DNA from 2 places in the Shewanella sp. BJSY2023SW007 genome. Region 2 is predicted to be linked to the other one. Evidence: predicted binding sites of a transcription regulator. Region 2 holds the regulator's gene; the other holds the start of a gene.

Region 1 (16,176 bases), on a different contig from region 2:
CGTGTCATCAACCCTGCATTCCCTGAGGGCATGATGCTGGCGATTCTGTTTGCCAACCTGTTTGCGCCACTGTTTGACCATTTTGTAGTCCAGGCAAACATCAAGCGGAGGATTGCTCGTGGCTAGTAATAAGGATTCGTTCGGAAGAACGCTATTTGTTGTCGTTGGCCTGTGTCTTGTCTGCTCGATTTTCGTATCGACTGCAGCGGTATTGCTCAAGCCAACCCAGCAGGAAAACAAACTGCTGGATAAGCAGAAGTTTATTCTGGAAGCCGCCAACCTGATCGATACCAAATCCGGCAAGGTCAGCAAAGATGTGGTTCTGGAAACTTACAAGAAGTATGTTGAAGCCAAGGTTATCGAGCTGAAAACCGGTGACGAAGTCACAGATATCAACGGCGATACCTATGATCAACAGAAAGCCTCTCGCGATCCTGCCACCTCAGTGGTGCCTGAGCATGACATAGCTTCGGTTAAGCGGATCGCCAAAAACGCCGTGGTTTATCTGGTGCGTGATGATGCCGGTAAAGTGACCAGCGTGATCCTGCCGGTTCATGGCTATGGTCTGTGGTCAACCATGTACGCCTTCCTGGCTTTGGAACCGGACATGAATACCATCCAGAACCTGGTGTATTACAACCAAGGTGAAACCCCTGGACTTGGCGGTGAAGTTGAAAACCCAAGCTGGAAAGCCAAATGGCAGGGTAAGAAGCTGTTTGATGAGCAGGGCAACATAGCTATTACCGTGACCAAAAACCCAGCCGTTGCCGAGTCAGCTCATGGTGTTGATGCCTTGTCTGGTGCAACTTTGACCAGTAATGGTGTTCAGCATTCGCTGACATTCTGGCTGGGCGAGGAAGGTTTTGCTCGCTTTATTGAAAAAGCACGCAATGGAGGATTGAGCTAATGGCCGATAGTAAAGAACTCAAACAGGTTCTCACTGGACCTATAGTCAGCAATAACCCTATTGCGCTGCAGATCCTCGGGGTGTGTAGTGCCCTGGCGGTAACCAGTAAGCTGGAAACCGCATTGGTGATGACCATAGCATTGACGGCGGTAACCGCGTTTTCCAACCTGTTTATCTCCATCATACGTAACCATATTCCTGCCAGTGTTCGGATTATCGTACAGATGACCATTATTGCCTCGCTGGTAATAGTGGTGGATCAGGTACTGCAGGCATACGCCTATGACATCGCCAAGCAGCTGTCGGTATTCGTTGGTTTGATTATTACCAACTGTATCGTGATGGGCCGCGCCGAGGCCTATGCGATGAAGACCCCACCGCTGATGAGCTTTATGGATGGTATAGGTAACGGCCTGGGTTATGGTCTGGTACTGATGAGTGTTGGTTTTGTCCGTGAACTCTTTGGTAACGGTTCGTTGTTTGGCGTCGAGATACTTTCCAAAGTATCAGACGGTGGCTGGTATCAGCCCAACGGCCTGTTACTGCTGCCGCCAAGTGCCTTCTTCCTGATCGGTATTCTGATTTGGATAATCCGCACTTATAAGCCAGAGCAAGTAGAAGCAAAAGGGTAAGCGCGATGGAACATTATATCAGTTTGTTAATTCGCTCTGTTTTCATCGAAAACATGGCACTGGCCTTCTTCCTGGGGATGTGTACCTTCCTGGCCGTTTCCAAGAAAGTGAAGACGGCCATGGGGCTTGGGGTTGCGGTTATTGTGGTGCTGACCATTTCAGTACCTGTTAACCAGATAATCTATCAAGGTATTCTGGCTCCTGGCGCACTGGCTTGGGCTGGTGTCCCGGATGCCGATCTGAGCTTCCTTAAGTTCATTACCTTTATCGGTGTTATCGCAGCTTTGGTTCAGATCCTGGAAATGGCTCTGGATAAGTACTTCCCGCCACTGTACAACGCCTTGGGGATCTTCCTGCCGCTGATCACAGTAAACTGTGCGATTTTCGGTGCGGTATCTTTCATGGTTGAACGTGACTACAACCTGGGTGAGAGCCTGGTGTTCGGTTTCGGTTCCGGTTTTGGCTGGGCATTAGCTATCGTCCTGTTGGCCGGTATCCGTGAGAAGCTGAAGTATGCTGATGTGCCTAATGGTCTGCGTGGTCTGGGTATTACCTTTATCACTGCGGGTCTGATGGCCTTAGGTTTCATGTCGTTCTCTGGTGTGTCCCTTTAAGGGGCACCAAGCGGCTTCCGAAATTGAACCTCTAAGGATAAGTTAATGGATATTCTTGGTATTTTTAAGTCTACTCCACTCGAGGTTTACCTCGGTGTGAGTATGTTTACCGCGATAGTTCTGATCCTGGTACTGGTGATCCTGTTCGCCAAATCCAAGTTGGTCTCCAGCGGTGATATTACTATTGGCATCAACGGTGACCCAGAGAAGGCAATCACCACTGCTGCCGGTGGCAAGTTGCTGGGCGTTTTGGCCAACAACGGTATCTTCGTGTCATCAGCCTGTGGTGGCGGTGGCTCTTGTGGTCAGTGTCGTGTCAACGTTAAGTCCGGTGGCGGCGATATTCTGCCAACCGAACTGGATCATATCAGCAAGGGTGATGCCCGTAAGGGGTGCCGACTGTCTTGTCAGGTTAACGTCAAGTCAGATATGGAAATTGAGCTGGATGAAGAGATCTTCGGCATCAAGAAATGGGAATGTACTGTTATCTCCAACGATAACAAGGCAACCTTCATTAAAGAGCTCAAGCTACAGATCCCCGATGGCGAGTCAGTACCTTTCCGTGCCGGTGGTTATATTCAGATTGAAGCCCCGGCTCACCATGTGAAGTATAAAGACTTCGATATTCCAGCAGAGTATCGTGGTGACTGGGAACACTTTGGTTTCTTCAACCTCGAATCCAAGGTTGATGAAGAAACCATTCGTGCATACTCTATGGCAAACTATCCGGAAGAGTTCGGCATTATCATGCTGAACGTGCGGATTGCTACGCCTCCACCACGGAATTTGAGCCTGCCTTGTGGTAAGATGTCGTCTTACATCTGGAGTCTCAAGCCAGGTGATAAAGTCACTATCTCCGGCCCATTCGGTGAGTTCTTTGCCAAAGATACCGATGCTGAAATGGTCTTTATCGGTGGTGGTGCAGGTATGGCGCCTATGCGTTCTCATATCTTCGACCAGCTCAAGCGTCTTAAGTCCAAGCGTAAGATGAGTTTCTGGTACGGTGCCCGTTCCAAGCGCGAAATGTTCTATGTTGAAGATTTCGATGGCCTGGCGGCAGAGAATGATAACTTTGTCTGGCATGTGGCCTTGTCCGATCCTCAGCCTGAGGACAACTGGGATGGCTACACAGGCTTCATTCACAACGTGCTCTATGAGAATTACCTCAAGTCGCACGAAGCCCCTGAAGATTGCGAGTTCTACATGTGTGGACCTCCAATGATGAACGCAGCGGTAATTGCTATGCTGAAAGATCTTGGCGTTGAAGATGAAAACATCCTCCTGGATGACTTCGGTGGCTAAGCATTAGTTCATTCCCTGGCACTGCCTTTTGGCAGTGCCAGTTTGTAAGGGAAATTCATAGTATGCAGTTCAAGACCGCTAAGTTTACAACGCTGGCAAATTGGCTGGTCCTTATGGGATTGGCCTTTTTTGTTTCTGGGTGCAGCAGTCAGGATGATGTGATAGCACTTTCCGGAAGCACTATGGGCACCACTTATCATATTAAAGTGGTCAACAGTGAGCGCTTGCCGGATGCCCAGCTATTACAGGCTGAAATCGATATGGCGCTGGAGCAGGTGAACGACCAGATGTCCACCTACAGACCCGACTCCGAGCTTTCACGTTTCAATCAGCTCAAGCAAGGCCAGAGCCTGGCCGTTTCTGCTGATACTATTACCAATATTCGTGAAGGTATCAGGTTATATCAGCTCACCGATGGCGCGCTCGATATTACCCTGGGGCCCTTGGTCAACCTGTGGGGCTTTGGCCCGGACAAACGGCCTCTGGAAGTGCCTTCTGCCGAGCAGATAGCCGAGGCCAAGGTACGAATGGGGATAGATGCCATTCAAATAGAAGGGGATAAGCTCAGCAAGAGTCAGTCCAGCGTCTATGTGGACTTGTCATCCATAGCCAAAGGATTCGGGGTCGATAAAGTGGCTCGTTTGCTGGATAAGTATCAGCCCAAAGGTTATCTGGTGGAGATTGGCGGTGAGATTAGCGTTAAGGGAAGCAAAGGCGATGGCAAACCCTGGCGGGTGGCGATAGAGCAGCCGGCGGAGAATGGCCGGGCAGTGCAACAGGTGATAGAGCCTGGCACCATGGCCATGGCTACCTCGGGCGATTATCGCAACTATTATGAGGAAGACGGACAGCGCTTTACTCATATTATCGATCCCCGCAGTGGCTTTCCGGTCGAGCACAGATTGGCCTCTGTCACTGTGTTGCACCCTGACTGCATGACGGCTGATGGTTTTGCCACTGCCATGATGGTGATGGGCACAGAAGCATCACTGGCCTTAGCTGAAGAAGAGAAGCTGGCCATCATGCTGATTGAAAAACAGGACGAAGGGTTTAAGGTATACTATAGCTCTGCGTTTAAAGCCTTCGTTCACTAGAGTAATTGGAGCCTTTATGAGTACTTTTATTGCAGCCTTTGTGATACTGCTGGCGTTTTTCCTGCTGATGTCTGTGGGCTATTTAATCAAGCGCAAGGCGGTGCAGGGCAGTTGTGGTGGCCTCGGGGTCTTGGGTATAGAAAAGGCCTGCGATTGTGATGAACCTTGCGATAAACGCAAGGCCCGTGAAGCGGCTGAAGAAGCCCGGCGCGAGCGTTTAACCAAAGATAGAATTATTTGAAAAAGGGCCTCTTCGGAGGCCCTTTCTTCATTCATCGCCCTCGTCATTTTCTCCTGTACTACACTCAGTGGCAAAGCGGTCTGTAGAGGAGATATGCCCATGAGCCGGGAGCCGGAAGCTATTCTCGATTCAGTGGTACAGTTGACCGAGCAGCGGCAGTTGGATTCGCTGGCTGAGAGCCTGGTGTCCACAGTATCGCAAATGCTCAGTATAGATGAGGTGTGTATCCTGGATGTGGATAAGCTCACCAAGCGTAAAGGGGGCCTGGATGGCCAGCGCAATGTCAGTAGCGCCAGCTTGGCGGTGTCGGTCAAACTCTGTATCGAACAGCAAAGGGAGATCTGTTTCTCCAACGGTCTGCATCAGGAGTTGGCCGTTCCCATCATCATCAATGATAAACTCACCAAGGTGCTCTTGGTCAGCGCGCCTTTATTGACTGAGCAAGACAGGGTTCTACTCAGAGGTTTCGCCAAGGTCTATGAGAACTATTTTCACATAGTGGTGGAGAGCGAAACTGACAGCCTGACCAATTTATTAAACCGCAAGGCTTTTTTGCCACAGCTTTACAGTTCGGTAGAGATTGCCTGTGACCTCCTGCAGGAACAAGCGCAGGCAAGTCAGGATGCCGACGAGGAGCTCAAGCTGTGGATCTGTATCTTCGATATAGATTACTTCAAGAAAATCAACGATACCTTTGGTCATCTCTATGGCGATGAAGTCTTGTTGCAGGTTTCGGCGCTGATGAAGCAGGTGTTTAATCCCCAGGATCTTATGTTTCGTTTCGGCGGTGATGAGTTTGTTATTTTGCCGGCACCGCGAAGCCGCAGGGCGCTTATCGAATTGTGTCAGGAGTTCACCCAGAATTTGGCTCAATTGCAGCAAGAGCGTTTAGGCGGGATCCGCATCTCTATGGGCATTGTGGGAATCGATCCCCGAGTTGATCCCGGCACCTTGCTCAATCAGGCTGACAATGCACTGTATTTTGTTAAAGGCAATGGCCGTAACCAAGTAGCGTTTTATGGGCAACTGCTGGCGGAAGGCAAGCTACAGAGACCAGAGATAGAAGATGATATCGAGCTTTTTTAATCACTTGAACACAAAATCGGCTTGCTAACCTTAGTCAATATGATAATGATTATCTTTTGTAAGCTGGTGAAATTAAAGGTTAATTTGTAATACCCTCTACTTTAGGCTAGGCTGGAAAAACTTGACTTGGATCAAGTTTAATCAAAGCTAAAGGACGAGATAATGAAAGGTCATCCCAAAGTGGTTTCCCAGCTCAACAAGGTGTTGACCTGCGAGCTGACAGCCATCAATCAGTACTTCCTTCATGCCCGCATGTTCAAGAACTGGGGCCTGGAAGGACTCAACCATAAAGCCTACAAGAAATCGATTCAGGATATGAAACACGCCGATAAGCTTATCGAGCGGGTGTTGTTTCTCGAAGGCCTGCCCAACTTGCAACAGTTGGACAAGCTGCGTATAGGTGAACACAGCGAAGAGATGCTGGCCTGTGACAAACAGATGCTGGAAGAACAACTGACTGTGCTGCGTGATGCCATTGCCCTGTGTGAGATTGAACGTGATTATGTCAGTCGCGATATCCTCGAGGATCTACTGGAAGATGAAGAGGAACATCTGGATTGGCTGGAAGCTCAGTTTGAGCTGATAGGCCTGACCGGACTGGCTAACTATCTGCAATCACAGATTGAGACAGAATAAGGAGACAGATATGAAAGGCCATCAGCAAGTCATAGATGTGCTCAATAAGCTGCTGACCGGGGAACTGTCGGCAATGGATCAGTATTTCGTACATGCTCATATGTATGAAGACTGGGGGCTAAATGAGCTCTATGAGCGTATTAAACATGAGTCGGATGATGAAAGAGAGCATGCCGCCAAGTTGATTGCACGGATCCTGTTTCTGGAAGGCACTCCGGATGTTGCCAGTCGCGATGCCCTCACCATAGGTAAGAATGTGCAGGAGATGCTGCACAACGACTTGCAATATGAATACAAGGTTGCCGCCAATCTGAGAGAAGCCATCACCCTGTGTGAACAACTCAAGGACTATCAGAGCCGGGAGTTATTGGAGCTATTACTTGAAGAAACGGAAGACGACCATATGTATTGGTTGGAGAAGCAACTGGGCCTTATTGGCAAGGTTGGACTACAGAATTATATCCAGTCCAAGATGTAATGGTATTAAAGCCGTCACCACAGGAGCCGCTATTGCGGCTCTTTTGCTATCTGGTGTTGGTTGAATGCACTTAAGTTGGTAATAAGATACTGAATCGCTTCGGTTTGGTGCGGGCGATTGTTTACATAGAAAATTATATTGTTTCTTGTCATTTAATAGTCAAACTTGTTAACGGATTCTGATACATTGCTGGTTTCCTTAAATAAAAATATAACAAATAGGACTCGCAATGGAGCAGATAAGACGTTCCCTCAGTTTGCAACTTGTATTGGCTATCGCCGGTGCCCTGGCGCTGTTGTTGTCTATAGTGGCCGCAGTGATGGTTAAGAGCAGCAGCGACGATACCCGTGCCCGCATAGATCAGGACATATCGGCGCTGATCACCCTCAAGGCAAATGAAATCGGCAACTACTTCTACGCCAAGGGGCAGATTATTCACTCTGTCTTTGCTAACCCTGCCATCAATAACTGGTTTGCCAAATACCATAGCCGTGGCTCAGATCTCAGTCTCGATCCCGGTTATCAACAGCTGGTTGATTATTTCCACTTTTTCTCCGAGCAGGACAAGGAGATCAAGTCGGTGTTTTTTGGCTCGGCCAATACTTTCGAGTACTTTGATCTCAATGGTCGTTACGATGGCGATCCCGACTACTACACCAACAAACGTCCCTGGTGGCAGGAGGCGATAGCCAAAAATGGTTTGTTTGTCGGCGATCCGGCTGTGGATGCCAACGACGGCTCAATCTCGGCCACGGTCAAGACAGTAGTCAAGGATGCCAATGGTCGCCTTATAGGCATAGGTGGTATGGATATTCTCATCGATACCATAGGTAAAAATCTGCTGGCGCCAATCAAATACCGGGGCGAAGGTCAGGCATTTTTGATGACTGAGCAGGGAAAGTTGGTGTACTTCCCGGGTTTTAATCAAACGTTCCCCGCCGGCTCTGATGCGGCCGTTATTGACAATCTCAGCGGTGACAATCAGGGCTTTAGTGAACTGAAACGTGAAATGCAAACCCGGGATGCCGGTATCGCCGAAGTCACTTATCAGGGAGAGTTGCAGCGAGTGAGCTATATTGCCATTCGCGGTGATTATCCCAAGGTGCGCTGGTATTTGGGGTTCATGTTGCCCAATGAAGTGTTTCAGGCTCCTGTGAAGCAAAGCCTTTGGCAAACCAGCCTGGTTTCAGTGGGGATTATTTTACTGGTGGCGTTAACCGTTTTCCTGATGATGCTGCCGTTTCGGCGTAATCTCAATAGCCTGCTGCACACCATGGAAGATATCGCCGAGGGTGAGGGCGACTTGTCACGCCGCATTGAAATCAACCGCACCGATGAACTTGGGCGTCTTGGCGCAGCATTCAATCGTTTTGCCGCCAAGGTGCAGAGTCTGTTGCTGGAAACCCGTGAGCTCAGTGGTCGGGTGGATAATGGGGTTGCCGCCGCGGCTGAGGTGTGTGACAACGCACTGGCCTCTGTCAGTGCCCAGAAACAGGAAATTGCCTCGGTGGCTACAGCTGCTACCGAAATGGCCCACACAAGCCAGGAGATGGCGACCAACGCCCAACGAGCCGCCGAGTTTGCCGAGACGGCACTGTTGCAGTCCAGAAACGGCGCAAATGTGGTGCAGCAGGCCAGTCAGGGAATGCACTCACTTTCCACACAGGTCAACCAGGCTGCCGGGGTTATTCGGGCGCTCAGAAGCAGCTCGGAGGAGATAGGCGAGGTGCTCAGTGTGATCCGCGCCATTGCCGAGCAAACCAATCTGCTGGCACTCAACGCCGCCATTGAAGCGGCCCGCGCCGGGGAGCAGGGAAGGGGCTTTGCGGTTGTTGCCGATGAGGTGCGCACCCTGGCATCCCGCACCCAGGACTCGACGACCAATATTCAGGGCATTATCCAGACTCTGCAGCAACAGGCACAGCAAGCCGAACAGGTGATGGAAGCCGGAGTCAGGGAGGCCAACCAGGGCCAAAGCCTGACTCTGGAAGTGGAGCGAGCATTGACAGAAATCACCGCGGCAGTGGATGCCATCCAGTTGCAAACCATGGAGATCACAGCGGCTATAGGCCAGCAGGCTGTGGTGGCCGAAGAAGTGGCCTGCAATATTGAAAATGTTCGTGGCCGCTCCGATGAATCCCTGAGCGCCAGCGAAGAATTGTCACAAAAGATGCGGGCATTTCAACAGTTGGCCACGGCTCTGGGGCGCAACATAGGTCAGTTCCGCATAGATTAAGACGAGCTTTAAATCCATAAAGGAGAGCCCAGGCTCTCCTTTTTTGCTCCCGATTGAAATACCTTTACGTTATCCTGGCTTGTTAACTGTGTTTATATACAGTACTCTGTTTGTGTCCGGCTCGACCGAGCCCTTTGAGATCCGGAAAGTAAGCTTGAGAAAGATCATACATATCGACATGGACTGCTATTTTGCCGCAGTGGAGATGCGTGATTTTCCAGAATATCGTGGCCGACCTCTGGCCGTAGGTGGCAGCAGTGACAGACGCGGGGTGATAAGCACCTGCAATTATGAGGCGCGTAAATTCGGCGTTCGCTCTGCCATGGCCTCAGCCTATGCGTTAAAGCTTTGCCCGGATCTGCTGCTTATCCCCGGACGCATGTCTGTCTACAAGGAGGTCTCGGCAGAGATCCGGGCCATCTTTGCCCGGTATACCTCACTGATTGAACCTCTGTCGCTGGATGAAGCCTACCTGGATGTATCCGATAGCTCGTTATGCCAAGGCTCGGCCACCCTAATTGCCGAAGCGATTCGCGCCGATATCCTGGCGGAAACCGGCCTGACAGCCTCTGCGGGTATCGCCCCGGTCAAGTTTCTCGCCAAGGTGGCCTCGGATCTCAACAAGCCCAACGGTCAATATGTGATAACGCCACAGGCGCTGCCTGAGTTTGTTAAAACCCTGCCGCTTATCAAGATCCCCGGTGTCGGTAAGGTCACCGCCCAGAAGCTGGCTGATATGGGGCTGCATACCTGTGCGGATGTGCAAAAGGTGCCTCTGGCCATATTGCAGCAGCGGTTTGGGAAGTTTGGAACCTTACTTTATGAAAGGGCTCAGGGGATAGACGAACGGGAGTTGACTATTAACCGAGAACGTAAATCGGTCGGGGTAGAGACCACGCTGGCAGAGGATATCCATACTCTGGCTCAGTGTCGTCAGGTGATGCCACAGTTGGTTCAGGAGTTGGCCCGCCGTTTGGAGCGCGGAGCCAAAGACAGGCAAATTCAAAAGCTGGTGGTCAAACTCAAGTTTAGTGACTTTAAACAGACCACTATAGAAACCCGCTCGAATGAGTTATCTGTGCGTCTGCTGGATGACTTGCTGACCCAGGCATTGCAAAGAGCCAACGGTCGTGGCATCCGCCTGCTGGGGGTAGCTGCCGGCCTGGTCAGCCAGGATGACAGCCACTCATCGGCAGAGGAAACTATACAGCAGTTGGATTTGGCTTTCTAAATTTACAGTTTGGATTAGTTTACAGAAATGCATTCGGCTATCGGTTCTTGGGGTAACGGAACTGTTGGGCTAAAAAGCTCCTTCTACGGCATTACCTAGGCGCCAGTTCACCCAGCGCTTACTGTACGAGGCGATTCCTGGGTATTGGGCCATCATCATAGGGCCATCACCAATTTCCAACATTAGGCGAGCTGCACAGATGAGGCCGAGAATCTTCATTGCCCTTCAACAATGGCTGAATATGGCGTATCACACTAGCTTCACTTTCGGCGCCTTGGGTTTCAGTACTTTCTGTATCAAGAGTGCTGACAGGATAAGTCCCATGCCGACCAGAGTCGCCAGTGTGATGGCTTCTTTCAATATCAGCGCAATAAACACCATGGACAGGAGTGGCGTCAGAAACACCAGGTTGGTGATGCTGGCTGCTCGCTCTGTGGTTCTCAGTGCCATTAGCCAGAGCACAAAGGTAACGCCCATTTCAAACAGCCCCACATAGATACCGGCCCCTAGCGCTTGCCAATGCAAAGAGGGCAGACTTTCTGTTGCCAGCAGGGTGATGGTTATTAGCGGTAGACTCACCAAAAAACTCAGCAATAGGCTGACAATGGCATCGCCCTTGTCTTTGGTATTAATGATCCAATATAAGCACCAGAGCAGGGTACTGGAGAGTGCCAGCAGGATACCGAAGGGGTTTTCAAAGTCCATCGATAACAGGTTACCGCCGGTGGCGATTACCAATACTCCAAAGTAGCCGGTGATGGCCGCCAGCATGTCGCTGAGTTGCAGCTTTTGCTGCAACATGGGGGCGGCAAGCAGTGGCAGCAGTACCGCCCAGGTGTAGTTCAGCGACAGCGCCTGCTGCGCCGGCAAGAGATCATAGGCTTTGAACAGTACCAGATAATATAGAAAGGGATTCAGTATTCCGGTTTGCAGATAAAACCAGGGCCGGGCGCGAAACTGCTGCTTTAATAATGTGAGTTTTTTCTGCCAGGCAAGAATAAGCCCCAGACAGATGGATGAAGTGATAACGGCAACAAACACCAGTTGCAACGGCGAGAAGAAGCCAAGGGCGATTTTAAAGGCGGTCGCAACAGTGGACCAGAGGAATACGGCGGCCATTCCGTAGATCAGGGCCAGCTGGGATTTTTTCACTTTAGAGGTCTCTGTTTCTACTCTTGTTTTATGGCTGGTTCGGCCACGGTCGCAATCGACACTATTTTATTCAGCACTGCTAAACAAAAAAAGATCTTCGGCACCGACGATGCGAAAAAAGATTGTACAAAAGATCCATTTTTTTCTTCCTGGCCCTTGTAAAGCAGTTTTACGCCCTTATATAGGGGGTAAGGCAAGATTGGGGGCCATCTACAACGGGCTTGAAAACAGCGAGTTTACCCCCATATCTGAAATCAGATAAACATATTCAGTTCGAAAGAAAAGATTTTTCGGAGGACCTCATGGGTAAAATTATTGGTATCGACTTAGGCACAACAAACTCTTGTGTAGCTGTCCTCGATGGTGACAAGGCTCGCGTATTGGAGAATGCCGAAGGCGATCGTACTACACCTTCTATCATCGCCTTCACTGAAGACGAGACGCTGGTTGGCTCACCTGCAAAGCGTCAGGCTGTTACCAACCCTGCCAACACTTTCTTTGCCATCAAGCGTTTGATTGGCCGTCGCTTTACTGACGATGAAGTTCAGCGCGATGTCAGCATCATGCCTTTCAAGATCATCAAGGCCGACAACGGCGATGCTTGGATTGAAAGCCATGGCAAGAAAATGGCACCTCCTCAGGTGTCTGCTGAAGTACTGAAAAAGATGAAGAAAACTGCTGAAGATTTCCTGGGTGAGCCAGTGACTGAAGCGGTAATCACAGTACCTGCTTACTTCAACGACTCTCAGCGTCAGGCCACCAAAGATGCCGGCCGTATTGCGGGTCTGGAAGTAAAACGTATCATCAACGAGCCAACTGCAGCGGCACTGGCCTATGGTATCGACAAGAAGCAGGGCGACAACATTGTTGCTGTATATGACCTGGGTGGTGGTACTTTTGATATCTCCATCATCGAAATCGACAGCAACGACGGCGACCAGACTTTCGAAGTACTGGCAACCAACGGTGATACTCACCTGGGTGGTGAAGACTTCGACAACCGTCTGATCAACTACCTGGCTGACGAATTCAAGAAAGAGCAAGGTCTGGATCTGCGTAACGACCCTCTGGCTATGCAGCGTCTGAAAGAAGCTGCCGAGAAGGCCAAGATTGAGCTGTCCAGCACCACTCAGACCGAGGTGAACCTGCCTTACATCACTGCCGATGCGACAGGTCCCAAGCACTTGGTGGTTAAGATCACCCGTGCCAAACTGGAATCTCTGGTTGAAGACCTGATCCAGCGCTCTCTGGAGCCTCTGAAAGTGGCTCTGGCTGATGCCGACCTGTCAGTGTCTGACATCAACGAAGTGATCTTGGTGGGCGGTCAAACCCGTATGCCTAAGGTTCAGGAAGCGGTAACCAACTTCTTCGGTAAGGAACCACGTAAAGACGTGAACCCTGATGAAGCGGTAGCCGTAGGTGCTGCGATTCAAGGTGGTGTACTGGCCGGTGACGTGAAAGACGTACTGCTGCTGGACGTAACGCCTCTGTCTCTGGGTATCGAAACCATGGGCAGCGTAATGACTAAGCTGATTGAGAAGAATACGACTATTCCTACCAAGGCACAGCAGACCTTCTCTACAGCAGACGACAACCAGAGCGCAGTGACCATTCATGTGCTGCAGGGTGAGCGTAAGCAAGCCAGCGCCAACAAGTCACTGGGTCAGTTCAACCTGGAAGGTATTGAGCCTGCTCCACGCGGCATGCCACAGATTGAAGTGACTTTCGACATCGACGCCGACGGTATTCTGCACGTGTCTGCCAAAGACAAGAAGACAGGCAAAGAGCAGAACATCACCATCAAGGCCTCTTCCGGTCTGTCTGATGATGAAGTCGAGAAAATGGTTCGCGACGCCGAGGCTCATGCCGAGGAAGACAAGAAATTTGAAGAACTGGTCAGCGCCCGCAACCAGGCTGACGGTCTGGTACACGCCACCAAGAAACAGGTGGAAGAAGCCGGTGACGCTCTGGCAGCAGACGACAAGGCCAAGATCGAAACCGCTATGGCTGCTGTAGAAACTGCCACCAAGGGTAACGACAAAGAAGCTATCGAGAAGGCGACTCAAGAGCTGATAGAAGCTTCTGCCAAGCTGATGGAAATCGCTCAGGCCAAGGCACAACAAGGCCAAGGTCAAGGCGAAGCCCAGAGCAGCAATGCCCAGGCCGATGACGTTGTCGATGCCGAGTTCGAAGAGGTTAAAGACGACAAGAAGTAATTGGGTGGTAACACTCGATTAATTCCGGCGGGCGTTACGGGGCAACCCTAACGCCCGCTTGTGTGAATCCAGCTTGGAAAGCGTGAGATTATGTCAAAGCGAGATTATTACGAAGTATTGGGCGTCGGTCGCGACGCCAGCGAGCGGGAGATCAAGAAGGCCTATAAGCGCCTGGCGATGAAGTATCACCCTGACCGCAATCCGGGCGATAAGGCGGCCGAGGCCAGCTTTAAAGAAGTCAAAGAAGCCTACGAGATCCTGACCGACGAAGACAAAAAAGCTGCCTATGATCAGTTTGGTCATGCCGGGGTTGACCCTAACCGTGGCGGTGGTGGTTTTGGTGGCGGCGCTGATTTCGGTGATATCTTTGGTGACGTGTTCGGGGATATCTTCGGTGGTGGTCGTCGCGGCGGGCATCGTCAAGCTGCCCGTGGTTCAGATCTGCGTTACAACCTGGAACTGTCGCTGGAAGAAGCGGTGCGTGGTATTACCCGTGAGCTTAGGATCCCAACCTTGGTTAGCTGTGATCTCTGTGATGGCAGCGGCGCGAAGAAGGGTACCTCGGCGACCACTTGTGGTACCTGTCATGGTGCCGGTCAGGTACAGATGCGTCAGGGTTTTTTTGCTGTGCAGCAACCTTGTCCTACCTGTCATGGTCGCGGCAAGATCATCAAAGAACCTTGCAGCAAGTGTCACGGTGATGGCCGCATAGAAAAGAGCAAGACACTGTCGGTGAAAATTCCGGCCGGTGTCGATACCGGCGACCGTATCCGCCTGGCCGGTGAAGGTGAAGCCGGTGAATTCGGAGCCCCGGCGGGGGATCTCTATGTACAGGTTACTGTGCGCGAGCACCCGATCTTTGTCCGTGACGGCAATAACCTTTATTGTGAAGTGCCGATATCCTTCGCCAAGGCCGCCCTCGGCGGTGAAGTGGAAGTGCCGACACTGGATGGTAAGGTCAACCTGAAGATCCCGGCGGAAACCCAGACCGGCCGCATGTTCCGCATGCGCGGCAAAGGGGTTAAGTCGGTGCGCAGTCACGCGGTTGGCGATCTGCTTTGCAAAGTGGTGATGGAAACGCCGGTGAACTTGTCAGAGCGTCAGAAAGAGCTGCTGCGTGAATTTGAAACTTCAGTCACCGGCGCATCCAAGAAACATAGCCCCAAGGCTGAAGGCTTCTTCGATGGAGTGAAAAAGTTCTTTCAGGATTTGAATAGCTAACCGGCGCTCTACCGAAACAAAAAACCGATGCTCAAGGCATCGGTTTTTTTTGGGGTCATACTTGAGCTGGCGTTAATGTCGCACTCGATACTTATGCTGTTGCTGCTGTTTCCGGCCGCGGATTTAAGCACTTTTAGAATAGCAATGTTCAGAGTTACTGTCTGGTATTCAGAGCCCTGATATTCAGGCACCCAGCTTATGGAGCAGGCTTAGCCACAGTTGTTGCTCTTGCTCACTCAAGCGTGACATAAACTCATCGGCGACTTGCTGAAATGATACCTCGGCCTCAGTAAAAATCTTAGTGCCCGCCGGTGTCAGGGCTACCAGGCTGACTCTGGCATCACGGCTGGCGGTTTCCTTTTCTACCAGACCCATTTTTTCCATTGGGTTAAGCAGGCGGGTGATCCCCGAAGCGCTGAGTCCGGCACCCTGGGCCAGGTCGATCCTTCTGAGTTTATTGCCCTCGGCCTTTGCCAATTGTCTCAGTACCAAAAACTCGCTGAAGCTGATACCGTGCAGCGACAACCTGCCTGCCAGACTGCGTTGCAGTTGACTGTGCATCTCGGTTATAGCAAGCACAATGCTTGTCGTTATGGGTTGTGTCATCTGTGAAACCTCTGGAAACGAAATTAACTTGACCAATGCTTTATTAATACTTGATTGTGCAAGTATTAGTCTATTTGCTTGAGCAGTCAAGTAGTTTGCAAGTTTCTATCGGGTTGGATGACTTATGGCGCTGAGCTTCAGGTCTTTGCCTAAGGCTTTTGTTCGGAAGAAGACTCTTGCTCTTGCGGTGGCGCAGACTCTTGCCCTTGCTTTGGCGCAGACTCAGCTTGGGTTACGGGTGCATTGGCATTGCTTATCATGGCGGAGCTGCGCTCAAAGGTCATTATCAGGCGCTCAAACATCCCCTGAACCATTTCCAGTTGCTCCTGTGTCAAACCATCGGTTTGCAGCCGGGCTAAAAGGCGTTCGCAACTGCTACGGAAATCAGGTGGATTTTCGCCGCGGGAACAGAAGATAAAGGCGTTGGCGAGCGCCAGTTGCCAGTCTTGCAGTAGTTCGTCGAGTTGGCTGTCGCTGATGCTGGCCAGCAGGCGGCGCAGACGCATTGATACATGGCCCAGGTT
Region 2 (16,176 bases):
TCGGCTTCTTCGGCCACCAAACCTTTGACAATGAAACGATCCAGCAGTTGATCGGCATAGGCACTGACATCGGCCTTACCCATAAACAGTTCGGCCTGCAGCAGAGGGTAGAAATCCTCAAGCACCGCCTGCATCTGAGCTCGGCTGCACTGCTCTTGACGCACCAAGCAGCTGGCCAGCAAAGCAGGCACCATAAACAAGTGAATAATGTTGTTGCGATAGTAAGTCATGGTTACCGCAATCGACTCGTCGATTGAGATAATATCACCCAGTGCATCTTCCTGAACCGTAAACTTATTCAGCTCCAGACCTTGTTGCAGCAATTGCTTACCGTCACCTTCGGCCACCGAGATGTACTGGGTGTAAGGAACTTCCTTGAGCAGATCCAGATACAGGTCCAACTGACGTTCCAACTGGCTTCGCTCCAGCGCATTCTGCTCTGATGACAAGAGTACCAGGCTGGTAAGCGTCACGGCGCTGGCTGCTGCGGCATCGTTGATATGGGTCATCACTCGATTGGCCAGAGTATTGACAGCCGGAGTCAACCAGCTGGGTTTCTGCTCGGGATCGGCCGCCACTTCTTCGCGCCAGTTGGGTGCCGCTTCACTGAGGAAGTTCTGCAGGGTCACAGGTTCACCAAAGTTAACATAACCCTGACCAAAATTACCCAGCTTACGCAAGGCGCCAACCACCTGCCAGACAGATTCTTTTTGCTTCTTCTTGCCGCTGAGTTCTTTGTGATAAGTTGCCACTTCCATAACATGGTCATAACCCAGGTACACAGGCACCAAAGTCACCGGCCGCTCAATACCCCGCAACACAGAGTTGACTGTCATCGCCAGCATCCCTGTCTTTGGCGACAGCAGCCGCCCGGTACGGGAGCGACCACCTTCGGTGAAGTACTCGACCGAATAGCCTTTGGCAAACAACTGATCCAGATACTCACGGAACACTGCGGTATAGAGTTTATTCCCGTTGAAACTTCGGCGGATAAAGAAAGCACCACCACGACGGAATATAGGTCCGGCAGGCCAGAAGTTCAGGTTGATACCGGCGGCTATGTGGGGCGGAACCATACCCTGAAAATAGAGAATATAGGAGAGCAGCAGGTAATCCATATGACTGCGGTGGCAAGGTACATAAACTATCTCATGACCATCATGGTGCAACTGGCGTATCTGCTCGGCACCCTTAATGTTGATCCCCTTGTAGAGCTTGTTCCATAACCAAGTGAGGATCCGCTGGGCAATACGCACCAGGCTGTCTGAATAGTGGGCTGCAATCTCATCGAGATATTCCTCCGCCATCTCCCTGGCCCTGGCCTCAGGGATCTTCTTGGCTGCAGCCTCCTCCTTAATTGCCTTCTTAAGCGTTTCCGAACGTAACAATTCATTGAACAACGCCTGACGATTAGGCAGTAATGGCCCTGTCATCACCTTGCGTTGCCGGCGAAAATGCACCCTGGCCACCCGAGACAACTTATGGGCAATAGCCTTGTCGGTTCCATGTTCATCGGCCATCAGCCGCAGCGATACCGCATTGGAAAACTGCACAAAGTTGTCACGTCCCAGGAACAGGATCATCAGAAACTTGCGCAGCCAAGTGGGATTTTCCCGCTCAAATACGGCGGCGCGCATGCTGTCATCTTCCTTGCCCGGAGTGCGGCCCCAATAGAGGCTCACGGGCACCAATTGAATATCCAATTCAGGATTGACCTGATGCAGGTTCAACAGCGAAGTGAAACAGCTGAGAAAAGGTTTATTGCTCTTACGCTTACCGAACAGGGGCTTGGCACCTTCCAGGCAGACGACTCTGGGGACGGTAATATCATCAACCTTGAGCGTCTCATAAGGGCAAGGCAAACCAAACTTACGGGTAACTTCCGCCAACGCCGCGATATCACTGACAGACTCCGTCTTCATCACGTAGGCCATCGGCTTGGCGAGATCCAGGTTCAAATCTGCGAAAGGATCCTGAGGCACCACAGTGGTATGCACCAGCTTGCTTTGGAGCCAGCGAAGGGATTTAAACCAGAATGAATCTTGTTTGGACATGTTTTTCAGTGTCTGAGCCACAATCAATAGCCCAATAGAATACCAGAACTTCCTGAACCTTAGCTAGGGAAGGTGCGAACCGGCCCCGACGACTCCTCTGGCAAATGCCTTGAACTCCCCATTGATGCGTAAGCCAGGCCGTCCAAATCTGCCACAGGTTGAAACATTTACCCTTCCCCTAAACGTTTCAATTTTGGTTAATACTTGCACTGATCAAAATACTGTATATACTAACAGGTACTGTATGAAAAAACAGGAATCATCATGAGACCACTGACACCGCGCCAGGCACAGATTCTGGAACTGATTAAACGCAATATAGCCGACACCGGCATGCCACCAACCCGGGCCGAAATTGCTACCCGGTTAGGCTTTAAGAGTGCCAATGCCGCCGAGGAACACCTCAAGGCGCTGGCCAAGAAAGGCTGTATTGAGATCATACCAGGCACCTCTCGCGGCATTCGTCTACCTCATGATGAACAAGCCGAGTCAGAAACCGGCCTCCCGCTAATAGGTCAGGTCGCCGCCGGTGAACCTATACTGGCACAGGAGCATGTGGAACAGTATTACCAGGTCGACCCTAGTATGTTCCATCCCAGTGCCGACTTCCTGCTGCGGGTGCGCGGCGACAGCATGAAGAATATAGGCATTCTCGAAGGTGATCTCCTGGCGGTTCACAAGGTACAGGAAGCCCGTAACGGTCAAGTCGTGGTGGCCAGGGTTGAAGATGATGTAACGGTAAAACGTTTTGAAAAGAAAGGTAATGTGGTTTATCTACATGCCGAGAACGAGGCTTACTCCCCAATCAAAGTCGACCTGACTTTTCAGCCGTTGACCATTGAAGGACTGGCGGTAGGGATAATACGCAATGGAGACTGGCTATGAGTATAATGACAGGCAACGCCCCAAGACACCCAGGCCTGTGGACAGACACCAGTATTGCCGGCAATCAGCCTTGGCAACATACAGGTATCTCCAGCTTGGCCAGCCATAGCCAGGGACGTCAGGAGTTATTGCGCCTCTGCCCTCAATTGGCGCAACTGAGCCAACAGGGGCGCTGGATTGTCTTGATTAACGCCCCGGCCAGCATAGGTTACAAGGAAACCTTAGCAAGGGCCGGTGTCAGAATGGATAGAGTGCTCTTGGTGCGCACCAAGGATGAAGTTGAAGCCTTGTGGGCAACAGAAAGAGCCCTGACCAACGGCACCTCCAGTGCAGTGATCAGTTGGATAGACAGCCTGGATGCCCGTGATAACCGCCGATTGCAGCTGGTCGCCCGTAACGCCAGAGCCATGGGCGTAGTGCTGGAAACAGGACGGCAGGCGAAAGAGATAGATAACCGCCTCAACGAACTTACCCGCTCCATCCATTGATGGTGTGTTTAAAAGGCCATTCTAGAATGGCCTTTATTCTGCGCCTTTTTGGTGCAATACCTTTCCTTAGTAAATCGACGCAAACCCGCGCTGGTCAGCCTCTCACGCAGAATTCACCTCTGGATTAACAGGCGCTTTTTTTTCATATAGTTAGAAAACATCGTGATCTTGATCAATATTTAATCTACAAGTAATGTAGGAACAACGATTGTGTTATCTCCATGCAATTCGTCGTAGGTTGACCGTCCCATTTCGATTCATAGCGAGTGGTGCCGTCGCCGGAAATGCTGAGTATATTCAGCGGTAAGTGCAACAGTGGTTACCACCTGTATACCTAGAGCTAAGTGAAACCGCCGCCGCACTTTGAAGTCATCGTTGCTTTTTTGGGAACTGAAGAGTTTGCATAGAGCAAAGACTTACTGTGTGACTCTTCTTTGTAGTTGCGAATGCAATTGACAGAGGAGATGTCTTGTGAAGCAATGGCTGTGTGTTTTGCTGACCTTGTTGTGCGTCAGCTTGTTGTCTCCAGGTGCTCAGGCAGATATGCCCTTGAATATGACTCAAGGGGTAACTGAGATCAGTGGCAAGGTGTATCACCTGCACATGATCATTCTATATATTTGCTGCGCCATAGGTTTGGTCGTATTCGGCGTGATGATCTACGCCATGATCAACCATAGAAAATCTAAAGGGGCAGTCGCGTCCCAATTCCATGAAAGTACCAAGGTAGAAATTGCCTGGACGCTTATCCCCTTCTTAATCCTAATCCTAATGGCGATCCCCGCAACCCAAACGCTGATTGCCATGGAGGATACCAGTGATGCCGACCTGACGGTCAAGATCACCGGCTCGCAATGGAAATGGCACTACAGCTATTTCGGCGAAGACATCGACTTCTTCAGCATATTGGCAACGCCGAGATCCCAGATAGAAGGCCAGGAAGCCAAGGGCGAGCACTACCTGCTTGAAGTCGACAAGCCTTTGGTATTGCCCATCAATCGCAAAGTCCGATTCTTGATGACCTCAGATGATGTGATCCACTCCTGGTGGGTGCCCGCCTTTGCTGTCAAAAAAGATGCCAACCCCGGCTTTATCAACGAGGCCTGGACCCGGATAGACAAGCCGGGGATCTACCGCGGCCAATGTGCCGAGCTTTGCGGTAAAGACCACGGCTTTATGCCGATTGTGGTGCAGGTACTGGCAGAAGAGGAGTTCGACGCCTGGATAGCAGAGCAGAAACAAGCCGCGGCTACGGCTGCCGAAGAAGCTCAGGCAGCCCTCAGTGAGACCATGAGCCATGATGAGGCCATGGCGCTTGGCGAACAGATCTATATGGCGCGCTGCGCCGCCTGTCATCAGCCCAACGGCGCCGGACTTCAAGGGGTATTCCCTGGGCTCAAGGGCAGTGCTATTGCCATAGGCCCAATAGCTGCCCATCTGGACATAGTGATCCATGGCAAGACAGGCACCGCCATGCAGGCCTTCGGCAAACAGATTACCGCCAAGGAACTGGCCGCTGTGGTGACCTATGAGCGTAATGCCTGGGGCAATAACACAGGCGACACAGTGCAAGCCGCCGACGTCAATAACCACGGGCAGTAGGGGGAGAAGATGAACTCATTCAGTCAAGATGCGAAAGCCGGTGTTCAGGAAATCACTGAGCAGGAACACCAGCATCATCACGCCCCCAAGGGGATCATGCGCTGGTTGCTGACCACCAACCATAAAGATATAGGCACACTCTATCTCTGGTTCAGCTTCATCATGTTCCTGATAGGGGGCGCCATGGCCATGGTGATCCGTGCTGAGTTATTCCAACCCGGATTGCAACTGGTCGAACCCAACTTCTTTAACCAAATGACCACAGTTCATGGCCTTATCATGGTTTTTGGCGCCGTGATGCCGGCCTTTACCGGTCTGGCCAACTGGTTGATCCCCATGATGATAGGTGCGCCGGATATGGCGCTGCCGCGGATGAACAACTGGAGCTTCTGGATTTTGCCCTTCGCCTTCCTGATCCTGCTTAGCTCATTGTTTATGGAAGGTGGCGGCCCCAATTTTGGCTGGACCTTCTATGCCCCATTGTCGACAACTTATAGCGCCGACAGCACAGCCTTGTTTGTTTTTTCAATACATATCATGGGGATAAGCTCAATCATGGGGGCGATCAACGTGATAGTCACCATAGTGAATCTGCGCGCACCTGGCATGAACTGGATGAAGCTGCCCCTGTTCGTCTGGACCTGGCTTATCACCGCTTTCCTTCTGATAGCCGTCATGCCGGTATTGGCCGGGGCTGTGACCATGGTACTGACAGACAAATTCTTCGGCACCAGCTTCTTCGATGCCGCCGGCGGCGGAGATCCTGTGATGTTCCAGCATATTTTCTGGTTCTTCGGCCACCCCGAGGTGTACATAATGATCTTGCCGTCATTCGGCATCATCTCGGCCATCATTCCGGCATTCAGCCGCAAGCCTTTGTTTGGCTACGCCTCAATGGTCTACGCCACCGCCAGCATCGCGATCCTCTCCTTCCTGGTGTGGGCACACCACATGTTCACCACAGGTATGCCTGTCTTTGCCGAACTCTTTTTTATGTACTGCACCATGCTGATTGCCGTGCCAACCGGGGTCAAGGTATTCAACTGGGTTGCCACCATGTGGCGGGGATCCATCAGCTTTGAAGCCCCTATGATGTTCGCCTGTGCCTTTATTATTCTCTTCACCATAGGCGGCTTCTCCGGCCTGATGTTGGCAATCACCCCAGCCGACTTCCAATACCATGACACTTACTTTGTGGTTGCCCATTTCCATTATGTGCTGGTCACCGGCGCCATCTTCTCCATCATGGCCGCCGCCTATTACTGGCTACCCAAGTGGACCGGGCATATGTACAGCGAGACCTTGGCCAAGTGGCATTTTTGGTGTTCGGTCATTTCGGTCAATGTGTTGTTCTTCCCGATGCATTTCCTCGGGTTGGCCGGTATGCCCAGACGCATCCCCGACTACTCGGTGCAGTTTGCCGATGTCAATCAGATTGTCTCTATAGGCGGTTTTGCCTTTGGCCTGTCACAGCTGATATTTCTGGTGCTGGTGATCAAATGTATTCGCGGCGGCGCCCAGGCTCCGGCCAAACCTTGGGAAGGTGCCCAGGGGCTGGAGTGGACACTCCCAAGTCCGGCGCCTTATCACACCTTCAGCACTCCGCCGGAGATTAAGTGATATGGCAGACTCCCGCCCTGACAACCGTAAACTGGTACGCCTGCTGCTGCTTGGCGCCGTAGCCATGTTCGGCTTCGGCTTTGCCCTGGTGCCGCTCTATGACGTGCTTTGTCAGCAGTTGGGGATCAATGGCAAGACCAACACCAGCGCCGCCACTTATAGTGCCCAAGTGGATAACAGCCGCTTGGTCACTGTGGAGTTTATCTCTCAGGTGGCCAAGGGAATGCCGTGGGAGTTCAAGCCGGAAGTGACCCGTATCAAGGTGCATCCCGGCCAGTTGACCCATACCCGCTTTCTGGCCCGCAACCTGTCACACCAATACAAGATAGGTCAGGCGATCCCTTCCGTTTCACCGGGACAAGGCGCCGCCTACTTCAATAAAACCGAGTGCTTCTGTTTCAATCAGCAGCCGCTGGCTGCCGATGCCAGTGCCGAGCTGCCGCTGGTGTTTTACGTGGATCCGGACCTGCCGGACTCCATCAGCACTCTGACCCTCTCTTACACCCTCTATGACATCACGGATAGACAGATATCCGATGCCCTGGAGCAAGGAGCAGCGAAATGACCAGTAAACATGAACACTATTATGTTCCGGCTCAAAGCGCCTGGCCGATTGTCGGCGCATTGGGGCTTTTCCTTATCGCCTATGGTGCCGGTACTTATGTATCCCAGCTCAAGTCTAACGGGGGCCACGGCAGTTACGTACTGCTGGCGGGAATTGCCGTCATTCTGTTCATGCTGATTGGCTGGTTCAGAAACGTGATCCATGAATCCATGAGTGGTCTCTATTCGCCACAGATGGACAGGTCATTTCGTCAGGGAATGAGTTGGTTCATCTTCTCTGAGGTGATGTTCTTTGCGGCCTTTTTCGGCGCCCTCTTCTATGCCCGTATGGTGGCCGTGCCTTGGTTGGGTGGCGCATCCAACAATGCCATGACCAACGAAGTGCTCTGGCCCGGATTCAGCGCAGGCTGGCCCTTACTGAAAACCCCGGACGGTACTGAAACCCAAGCCATGGGTTGGAATGGTTTACCCCTTTTCAACACCATTATTCTACTCACCTCCTCTATTACCCTGCACTTTGCCCACCTGGGGTTAGAGAAAGGCAAACGCACCGCCTTAACCCTCTGGCTTGGACTCACCATCTTGCTGGGACTGGCCTTTCTAATCTTGCAGGGAGAGGAATATGTCCATGCCTACACTGAGCTGGGGCTGACGCTGCAGTCCGGTGTCTATGGCAACACCTTCTTCCTGCTGACAGGTTTCCACGGTATGCATGTGACTCTGGGCACACTATTCCTGTTGGTGCTGTTTTTCAGGGTTTTAAAGGGGCACTTCAGCGCTGAGCGTCACTTTGCCTTTCAGGCCGGCAGCTGGTATTGGCACTTTGTCGATGTGGTGTGGCTATGCCTGTTTGTTTTTGTGTACGTGCTTTAGTAAGGCCGGGGATTGGGGGAAATAATCCCCAGCGCCAATGCCAGCAGTAACAAAATAACCACCAGCGCCGAAAACAACACCCGGCGGCCAAGAAAACGGCTCATGGGAACAGATGAATCGCCGCGCACCATGATCCACAGGGCGCGACCAAGGTTGAAAATGATGAACAGCAGTAGCAGTACCAATATGACTTTAAAGAAAAAACTGACTGACATTCACTCTCCCATCCCTTGGGGGCGTTACCTTGTACTGTTATTTACTTTGGGGCTGTTTCTACTCATGGTCAAGCTGGGATTCTGGCAACTGCAGCGCGCTGAAGAAAAGCAACTATTGGCTCAGGAGATTGCCGCCAAAGCGGATGCGGGGCCAAGCAGTTTTTCAGCTCTGCTGAGGCAAGACCCTGGCAGCCGGCTCACAGGGCAGAAACTGCAGCTGAGTGCCAATGTATTGAGCGGCAAGCAATTGCTGCTGGACAACCAGGTGTATCAGGGACGCGTGGGCTACCTGTTGCTGCAACCTCTGCAAGTTGAGCCGGAGCAACCCTGGCTATTGCTGGAGCTGGGGTTTATCCCAGCCGCAGAAAAACGCAGTGAACTGCCAGAGATATTGCCATTACCGCCACGCCTCACCCTCGAAGGCCGATTGTGGCAAAAGGGCAGTAACCCACTGAGCCAGGAGCTCTTGGCCGAAGCCGGTTGGCCCAAGCGAATACAAAATCTCAACTGGCCGCAGCTCGAGCACTTGCTTGGGCACAAACTGATCCCGGCCGTGCTGCAGCCGGAGCAACTGGAAGGTGTGGACTTGCCAAGACCCTGGCAGCCATTGCCCATGTCGGCTGAAAAGCACCTGGGTTATGCCCTGCAGTGGTTTTCCATGGCTGCCGCCCTGTTGTTACTGCTTGTCTGGTGGCGCTGGAAACTGAATCGACACTAACCACACTAACCATAGGGCGAGCTGAATTCAGAACGCCCAATTACAGCAAGAGGAGCCAGGATGAACTCCCGAACCCAAAGACCACTCTTAATACTACTGCTGGCCTTTGCCCTGCCGGTGATACTGGCAAAACTGGTACTGAGCTTCGAGCTATATCAAGGCGGGGCCACCAATAAGGGCCAGTTGCTGCCGGCTAATCTGGGTTATCAGCAACTTGGGCTCGACAACCCGCTTCCCGGCCGCTGGCAAGTCCTATACCTGATACCGGCCAACTGCGATGAACTATGCCAGGAACAACTCTTCATATTGCAGCAGAGCCATACGGCGCTGGGTGCCGAGATGGACAGGGTCGACACCCTGATTTTCATCAACCGGGAAAGCGACACGGAAGCTCCGCTAAACAACGACTTTCATCGAGTCACTCTGGATAAACCTCTGACCGCCGAGAATCCATTACAGCAGCAGATGTTGGTGATAGTCGACCCTCTGGGCGCTTGGGTGTTGGCCTATCCCGGGGTAGTGGATCACCAGAGCCAACTCCTGCAGGGCAAGGCCTTGGTCAGCGACCTGCGTAAGCTGTTGAAACTCTCGAGGGTGGGCTGATGAAACTGAACTTGCTACTGAAGATGACCCTCATCTGCACTCTGACGGTCATCCTGTTGGGCGCCTACACCCGGCTGTCGGATGCCGGCCTTGGCTGCCCCGACTGGCCCGGTTGCTATGGCCATCTCAAGGTGCCTTCTCAGGCCCATGAATTGGCTCATGTCGAACGCCACTTTCCGGGACAAGAAATAGAACCCAAGAAAGCCTGGCTGGAGATGATCCACAGATATGTGGCCGGCTCGCTGGGGATTCTGGTATTACTTATTTTGATCCAGAGTTGGCGTGGCAGCGCAACCCCGAAGAAGCTGCCGGGACTGATCGCCGCCCTGATCGTATTTCAAGCGCTGCTGGGAATGTGGACTGTGACCATGAAACTGATGCCCGTCGTGGTCATGTCTCACCTGCTCGGGGGGTTCACCCTGTTTTCGCTGCTGTTGCTGCTGTATCTCAGGCTCCGACCGCTGCAAATCCCGGATGGCGATCCCAAAGCCCGCACCTTGGCGCCTTTGGCCATGGTGGCGCTGGCTGTTGTGGTACTGCAAATTATGCTTGGCGGCTGGACCTCCTCCAACTACGCCGCCCTGGCCTGCACAGAGTTGCCTATCTGCGAAGGTGACTGGAGCAGCAACCTACGTCTGGCAGATGCCTTCTCTCCTTTTCAGGGGCAGCATCCCAGCTTTGAGTTCGGCGTATTGGATTATCACACCCGGATGACCATACATATTGCCCACCGAATAGGTGCCCTGCTGACCGCGATACTAGTACTCACCCTGGCATTCATGCTCTGGCGCAGAGCCGACTCGAGCATGCTGAAACGCTCGGCTCTGGTACTCACCTTAGTGCTGGGATTACAGCTGTCATTGGGCCTGGCCAACGTCTTGCTGCATCTGCCGCTGCCGGTGGCGGTTGCCCATAACGGCGGCGCAGCCCTGCTGCTGCTGACTTTGGTATTCATCAACTATGCGCTTTGGCGTAAAGCCTGAAGAGGGACTGTTTATGGCCAAACTACTCTCCATAGCCCAGGACGCGACCCGCACAGAGATCTCCTGGCGCGATTACCTGGAAATGACCAAGCCCAAGGTGGTGGCGCTGATGCTGCTCACCGTCCTGGTGGGCATGTGCCTGGCGTTGCCCGGTGCCGTCCCCCTACAGCCCTTGCTTGCCGGGCTAATGGGAATCGCCATGATGGCTGGCTCGGCGGCCGCCTTGAATCACCTTATCGATCGACGCATTGATGGCCTGATGGCCCGCACTTATAACCGCCCCTTACCCAAGGGACGAGTGAGCGTGAGCCGAGCCTTGAGCTTTGCCGTCTTGCTTGGATTGGCGGGCTTTACCCTACTCTATTGGCTGGTGAATCCACTCACCGCATGGTTAACCTGTGCCAGCCTGATTGGCTACGCCCTTATCTATACCGCCTATTTAAAGCGGGCAACCCCCCAAAATATCGTGATAGGTGGCCTTGCCGGTGCCATGCCGCCTCTGCTGGGTTGGACGGCGGTAACCAATGACTTTCACGGCCACGCCTGGCTGTTGGTGATCATTATTTTCACCTGGACTCCACCTCATTTCTGGGCCTTGGCCATTCACCGTCAAAAAGAGTACGCCAAGGTGGATATCCCCATGTTGCCTGTGACTCACGGGGTAGAATTTACCAAGACCTGTATTCTGCTCTACACCCTTCTGCTGGCCATCGCCTGCTTATTGCCGGTTTTGGTTGGCTTGAGTGGCCCCGTCTATCTGCTGGCTTCCACCATTCTCAGTTGCCTGTTTATCTACAAGGCCTGGCAACTCAAGTTTGCCGACCGCCCCGGGCTGGCGATGGCCGTGTTCCGTTTCTCCATCTATCAGCTGATGCTGCTGTTTATTGCCCTGCTGGTGGATCATTACCTCTGGAGTTGAATCATGAAGAAACGCATCTTGGTGGCGGGTATTTTGCTCATAGGTCTTGGCGGTTTGGCCAGTGTGCAGCTGTTTCACCGACCTTCGTCTCAGCCGCCGCAGGCACTGAAAACCAGCTTTCAATATGAAACTCCAAGGCCACTGCAGCCCTTTGAGTTGCAGGACCAAAACGGTCATCAATTCGATAATGACAAGCTAAAACAGCAATGGAGTCTGATTTTCGCCGGTTACACCTCCTGCCCGGACGTATGTCCCACCACCCTTGGCAAACTCAGTGCCGTCTACCCGAAACTGGCACAAGTGGCACCAATACAGGTGATACTGCTCAGTGTCGACCCTGAGCGTGACAGCCAAAGCAAACTCAAAGACTACCTGGCCTTCTTTAATCCCGAGTTCATAGGTTTGCGGGCCGAGCACCCGGCATTGCTGCCCTTCAGCCGCGATCTGGGCCTGGTGTATTCACTGGTCGGCGATGGCCCTGACTACCAAGTGGATCACAGCGCCTCTTTGATTCTGATCTCGCCAGACGGCCGCCGCTACGCCACCATCAAGCCCAGTTCACAAACTCCCGGACAACTGCCGCAAATCCGCAACGATGAACTGCTGGCCGACTTCCGTACTCTGGTTACTCAGTATCGAGGGCCTCACTAACCCCCTAAAGAGCCTAGTCATTCATATACCATTTTTCTTTTGAAAAGAGGCAGAAGTGAAATTTGCCGACTATCTTTTGTGTGTTGGGAAAACAGGGAAGCACTATGTCCATCGACACACTGGCACTGGGAACAGAAATAAACATTCGTAATATTCAGCCACTCTACCAAAAACTATTGGAACTCCTGCATCGGGTCGATGAATTGATCCTGGATGCCGGTGAGTTGCACAAGGTGGATACTGCCGGCGCCCAGTTGCTGTACCTGTTTGCGCTGAGTTGCGACAAGCGAGGGTTGAAACTGTCATGGCAACAGGCTCAACCCGCCTTTATCGCTCAACTGACGCGCCTGGGTATCAGGATCCCGACACTCGATTCGGATTTTGAAAAGGAAACGCTCAATGAAGACAATCCTCGCAGTTGATGATTCAGCCTCCATGCGGCAAATGGTGAGCTTTACTCTCAAGACAGCAGGTTTCGACGTGACCGAAGCCAACAATGGCGAGGAAGCGTTGAAAGTAGCCCAAGGCAGAGAGTTTGACCTGGTGATATCGGACGTCAACATGCCAATTATGGATGGTATCGAGCTGATACGTAACTTGCGCGAGCTGCCCAACTACAAGTTTGTGCCCATGTTGATGCTGACCACTGAGTCGACCACAGACAAGAAGCAACAGGGACGAGCCGCCGGAGCCACAGGTTGGATAGTCAAACCCTTCAACCCGGATCAGCTGTTGGCCACGGTTCGCAAAGTATTGGGTTAGCCTCCGGCAAGGAGCGGATATATGGACATAGATCTGAGCCAATTCACCCAGGTGTTCTTTGAAGAAAGCCTCGAAGGCCTGGAGGTCATGGAATCTGAGCTGCTGAAACTGAACGTGCAGCAACCGGATCCGGAAACCATAAATACCATTTTTCGTGCCGCCCATTCGATTAAGGGAGGCAGCGCCACTTTTGGTTTCAACCAGGTCGCCGGATTCACCCACTTGCTGGAAACCCTGTTGGATGAAATCCGTGATGGCCGCCGGGAAATGACCGCCAATCATCAGGATATGTTGCTCTTGTCGGTGGATCTGCTGCGCAACATGCTGCAGGCCTTGATGGCAAGTCAAAGCTTTGAATCGCCCCAGCAACAAGAGCTGGAAAACCGCTTCAATCAGGAGCTGTCCGCAGTTGCCGGGGTCGAAGATGCGCCGGATAACGCCAGCCAAAGCAATGAAAAGTCAGCAGCCAAAGTATCAGAAACCAAAGAGTCTGAAACCAAAGATATTGGGCTCAGCTGGCAGATAGATTTCCATGCCGGCGCAGACATTCTCAGATGCGGCAACGACCCCATTTTGATGTTCAACGAGCTTGCCGAGCTGGGTGAGCTAAAGGTCAGCCTGCCTGCGCAGGAACTGCCTGAGTTTGAAGACCTGGACCCCGAATCCTGCCGTCTGTATTGGCAGCTGCAACTCGACACAGAGGCGCCACTTGAGCGGATAAAAGAGGTGTTTGAGTGGGTCGAGGACGACTGTGAAATCCATTATCAGCAGTTACCCGCCAAGGCACAGCTTGTCGAAGGTATTTCTCCGCAGGAACAAGCCCCTATCTCGACTTCTGCCCAAGTCTCCCAAGAGCCACAGGTCGCAGCCACCACAGCCAAAGTGGAGTCCGGCAAGGCTGTTGCCAAAACGGCGGAAACCAGTTCTATCCGGGTCAGCACCGACAAGATAGACATGCTGATCAATATGGTGGGTGAGCTGGTGATCACCCAGGCTATGCTGGGGCAGATAGGCCAACAGGAACACATTGACGATAACGCCCTGCTGTCACTGCAGCAGGGGCTGGAGCAATTGGCCAATCACACCCGGGATCTGCAGGAAAGCGTGATGCAGATCCGCATGCTGCCTATCAGCTTCGCCTTCAACCGTTTCCCCCGCTTGGTACGCGATATAGGTCAGCAGCTGGGCAAGAAGGTCGAGCTGATCCTCAAAGGTGAGGAGACAGAGCTCGACAAGACAGTGATGGAGAAAATTGTCGACCCCATGGTGCATCTGGTACGTAACTCTTTGGATCACGGCATTGAATCACCTGCCGTGCGCAGTGCCAAGGGTAAACCGGAAACCGGCAGGATCACCCTCAACGCCTTCCATCAAGGCGGCAATATCGTCATAGAAATAACCGATGACGGCGCCGGATTGGATACCGGCAGAATTCTCGCCAAGGCCAGAGATAAAGGCTTGGTCGGTGCTGAAGAGGAACTCAGCACAGAGGCGATTCAGCAGCTCATCTTTAAACCCGGCTTTTCTACCGCCGACAGCGTCTCCGACCTCTCTGGCCGGGGCGTGGGTATGGATGTGGTCAGACGCAACATTCAAGCACTCAGCGGCAGTGTGGAGCTGGCCTCAACGCCCGGCAAGGGTAGCCGTTTTACCATTCGCTTGCCTTTGACCCTGGCTATTCTCGACGGCCAGTTGGTGAGGGTCGGCGAGCATACTTATGTGGTGCCGCTGGTCTCCATCTATGAGTCGTTGCAAGTGGAAAGCAGCAAGGTCAACAAGCTGTCTGAAGAGCACGAAGTGATCCGCCTGCGAGACGAGTACCTGCCGGTCATCCGCGTTTATCAGGAGTTCAATCACCTGGCTCAGGCCAAAGAGGTCAAAGAAGGGCTGGTGATGGTGGTGGACAACAACAACCAAAAAGTCGGCCTGCTGGTCGATGAGTTGCTGGCGCAGCAACAAGTGGTGATCAAGAGTCTGGAAGACAACTACGCCAAAGTGCCCGGGGTGTCCGGTGCCACCATTCTCGGTGACGGCCGGGTAGCGCTGATAGTGGATATTCCCGGACTCGTGACCATGTCTGGCCTCAATCAAACTCAGGAACATGCAGCCTAGAAGGGAAGCGCAATGACAGAATCCAACCCTGCAACATCAGCAGCTGCAAAAGATCAATCACAGCAATACCTCACCTTTATGATGGCCGATGAGGAATATGGCGTCGATATTCTCTCGGTGCAGGAGATCCGTGGCTGGGAAGCAACCACGGTGATTCCCAATGCACCGCCCCATGTCAAAGGGGTGATCAATCTGCGCGGCACCATAGTTCCCATCATAGATCTGCGCCAAAGGTTCGGTATCAAGACCCTGGCATATGGCCCAACCACAGTAGTAATAGTGCTGAAGGTGCACCTGGATAAACAGTACAAGGTGATGGGCATAGTGGTGGATGCCGTTTCCGATGTTTTCAGTATCACCCAAAGCGAGATCCGCAGTGCGCCCGATTTTGGCCAGGACACGGACATGCGTTTCATCCATGGGCTCACCTGTGTGGCCGATAAGATGGTCATACTATTGAATATCAATATGTTACTCGGTAATGAAGTGCTGCCGGATGCATCACAACTTTCCAGTTTGCTGCAGCAACTGGACTTGGAACAGCCTCAGGCTGCCAACCTTTAAGACATCGAGGAAAGAAGAATGGATGCCGCCAATGCCAACATAATCAACAGCAATCCCTGGAATCTGCTTGGCTTAATCACGGGCATCGCCGTGATGGCGCTCATGCTGCTAGGCCAAGATCCCAATATCATTATTATTCTGCAGGGTGTCACCCTGGTTTGCATACTGCTTGGGCTATTGCACTCACTCAAGCACAAAGGCACCCTGGATAGCGCCATCAACCAACTGCAGCGGTTGCTGAAAGACGGCACGCAGCAGTTTGCCGAGCTTGATCTGCCTGGCTGGAAGCCACTGCTGGACGAGCTCAGTCTTTGGCGTCAGCGCCAGCAACAGCAGCAAGCCATTCTCAAGGCTCTGGATATCTGCCAGGCCAATGTGATGGTGGCCAATCCGGCCGGTGATATTCTCTACTTCAACCACTCGCTGCAACAAACCATGCAGGACGCCGAGGCCGACATTCAAGAGGTATTGCCCCAATTCCAGGCCGACAAGCTGCAGGGCGCCAATATGGATGTTTTCCACCGCAACCCTGAGCATCAAAAGAAATTGATCGCCGGCTTGGA

What was found. The regulator LexA, encoded in region 2, represses DNA repair genes until DNA is damaged. The targets are predictions, from matches to a motif close to TACTGTATNNNNATACAGTA.
Region 1: dinB (DNA polymerase IV) is a predicted target of LexA. The motif match lies at 9,311-9,330, and genes of this name have one in related genera.

What each region holds. Positions count from the first base shown of each region.
Region 1 covers NZ_JBKORL010000096.1:14,465-30,640, forward strand. The annotation lists gene ACMHXE_RS16710 (NADH:ubiquinone reductase (Na(+)-transporting) subunit B) at 1-126, shown strand, start outside; gene ACMHXE_RS16715 (Na(+)-translocating NADH-quinone reductase subunit C) at 119-907, shown strand; gene ACMHXE_RS16720 (NADH:ubiquinone reductase (Na(+)-transporting) subunit D) at 907-1,539, shown strand; gene nqrE (NADH:ubiquinone reductase (Na(+)-transporting) subunit E) at 1,545-2,153, shown strand; gene nqrF (NADH:ubiquinone reductase (Na(+)-transporting) subunit F) at 2,199-3,455, shown strand; gene ACMHXE_RS16735 (FAD:protein FMN transferase) at 3,518-4,549, shown strand; gene nqrM ((Na+)-NQR maturation NqrM) at 4,566-4,790, shown strand; gene ACMHXE_RS16745 (GGDEF domain-containing protein) at 4,890-5,876, shown strand; gene bfr (bacterioferritin) at 6,039-6,512, shown strand; gene bfr (bacterioferritin) at 6,523-6,990, shown strand; gene ACMHXE_RS16760 (methyl-accepting chemotaxis protein) at 7,220-9,226, shown strand; gene dinB (DNA polymerase IV) at 9,381-10,457, shown strand; gene ACMHXE_RS16770 (DMT family transporter) at 10,707-11,609, opposite strand; gene dnaK (molecular chaperone DnaK) at 11,912-13,825, shown strand; gene dnaJ (molecular chaperone DnaJ) at 13,916-15,046, shown strand; gene ACMHXE_RS16785 (MarR family winged helix-turn-helix transcriptional regulator) at 15,230-15,652, opposite strand; gene ACMHXE_RS16790 (FUSC family protein) at 15,802-16,176, opposite strand, start outside.
Region 2 covers NZ_JBKORL010000078.1:95,963-112,138, forward strand. The annotation lists gene plsB (glycerol-3-phosphate 1-O-acyltransferase PlsB) at 1-2,054, opposite strand, end outside; gene lexA (transcriptional repressor LexA) at 2,319-2,939, shown strand; gene ACMHXE_RS13310 (cell division inhibitor SulA) at 2,936-3,427, shown strand; partial or broken gene coxB (cytochrome c oxidase subunit II) at 3,899-5,020, shown strand; gene ctaD (cytochrome c oxidase subunit I) at 5,039-6,649, shown strand; gene ACMHXE_RS13325 (cytochrome c oxidase assembly protein) at 6,651-7,214, shown strand; gene ACMHXE_RS13330 (cytochrome c oxidase subunit 3) at 7,211-8,086, shown strand; gene ACMHXE_RS13335 (DUF2909 family protein) at 8,083-8,301, opposite strand; gene ACMHXE_RS13340 (SURF1 family protein) at 8,273-9,019, shown strand; gene ACMHXE_RS13345 (hypothetical protein) at 9,080-9,622, shown strand; gene ACMHXE_RS13350 (COX15/CtaA family protein) at 9,622-10,605, shown strand; gene cyoE (heme o synthase) at 10,619-11,524, shown strand; gene ACMHXE_RS13360 (SCO family protein) at 11,528-12,175, shown strand; gene ACMHXE_RS13365 (STAS domain-containing protein) at 12,280-12,597, shown strand; gene ACMHXE_RS13370 (response regulator) at 12,575-12,937, shown strand; gene ACMHXE_RS13375 (chemotaxis protein CheA) at 12,959-15,049, shown strand; gene ACMHXE_RS13380 (chemotaxis protein CheW) at 15,062-15,613, shown strand; gene ACMHXE_RS13385 (methyl-accepting chemotaxis protein) at 15,632-16,176, shown strand, end outside.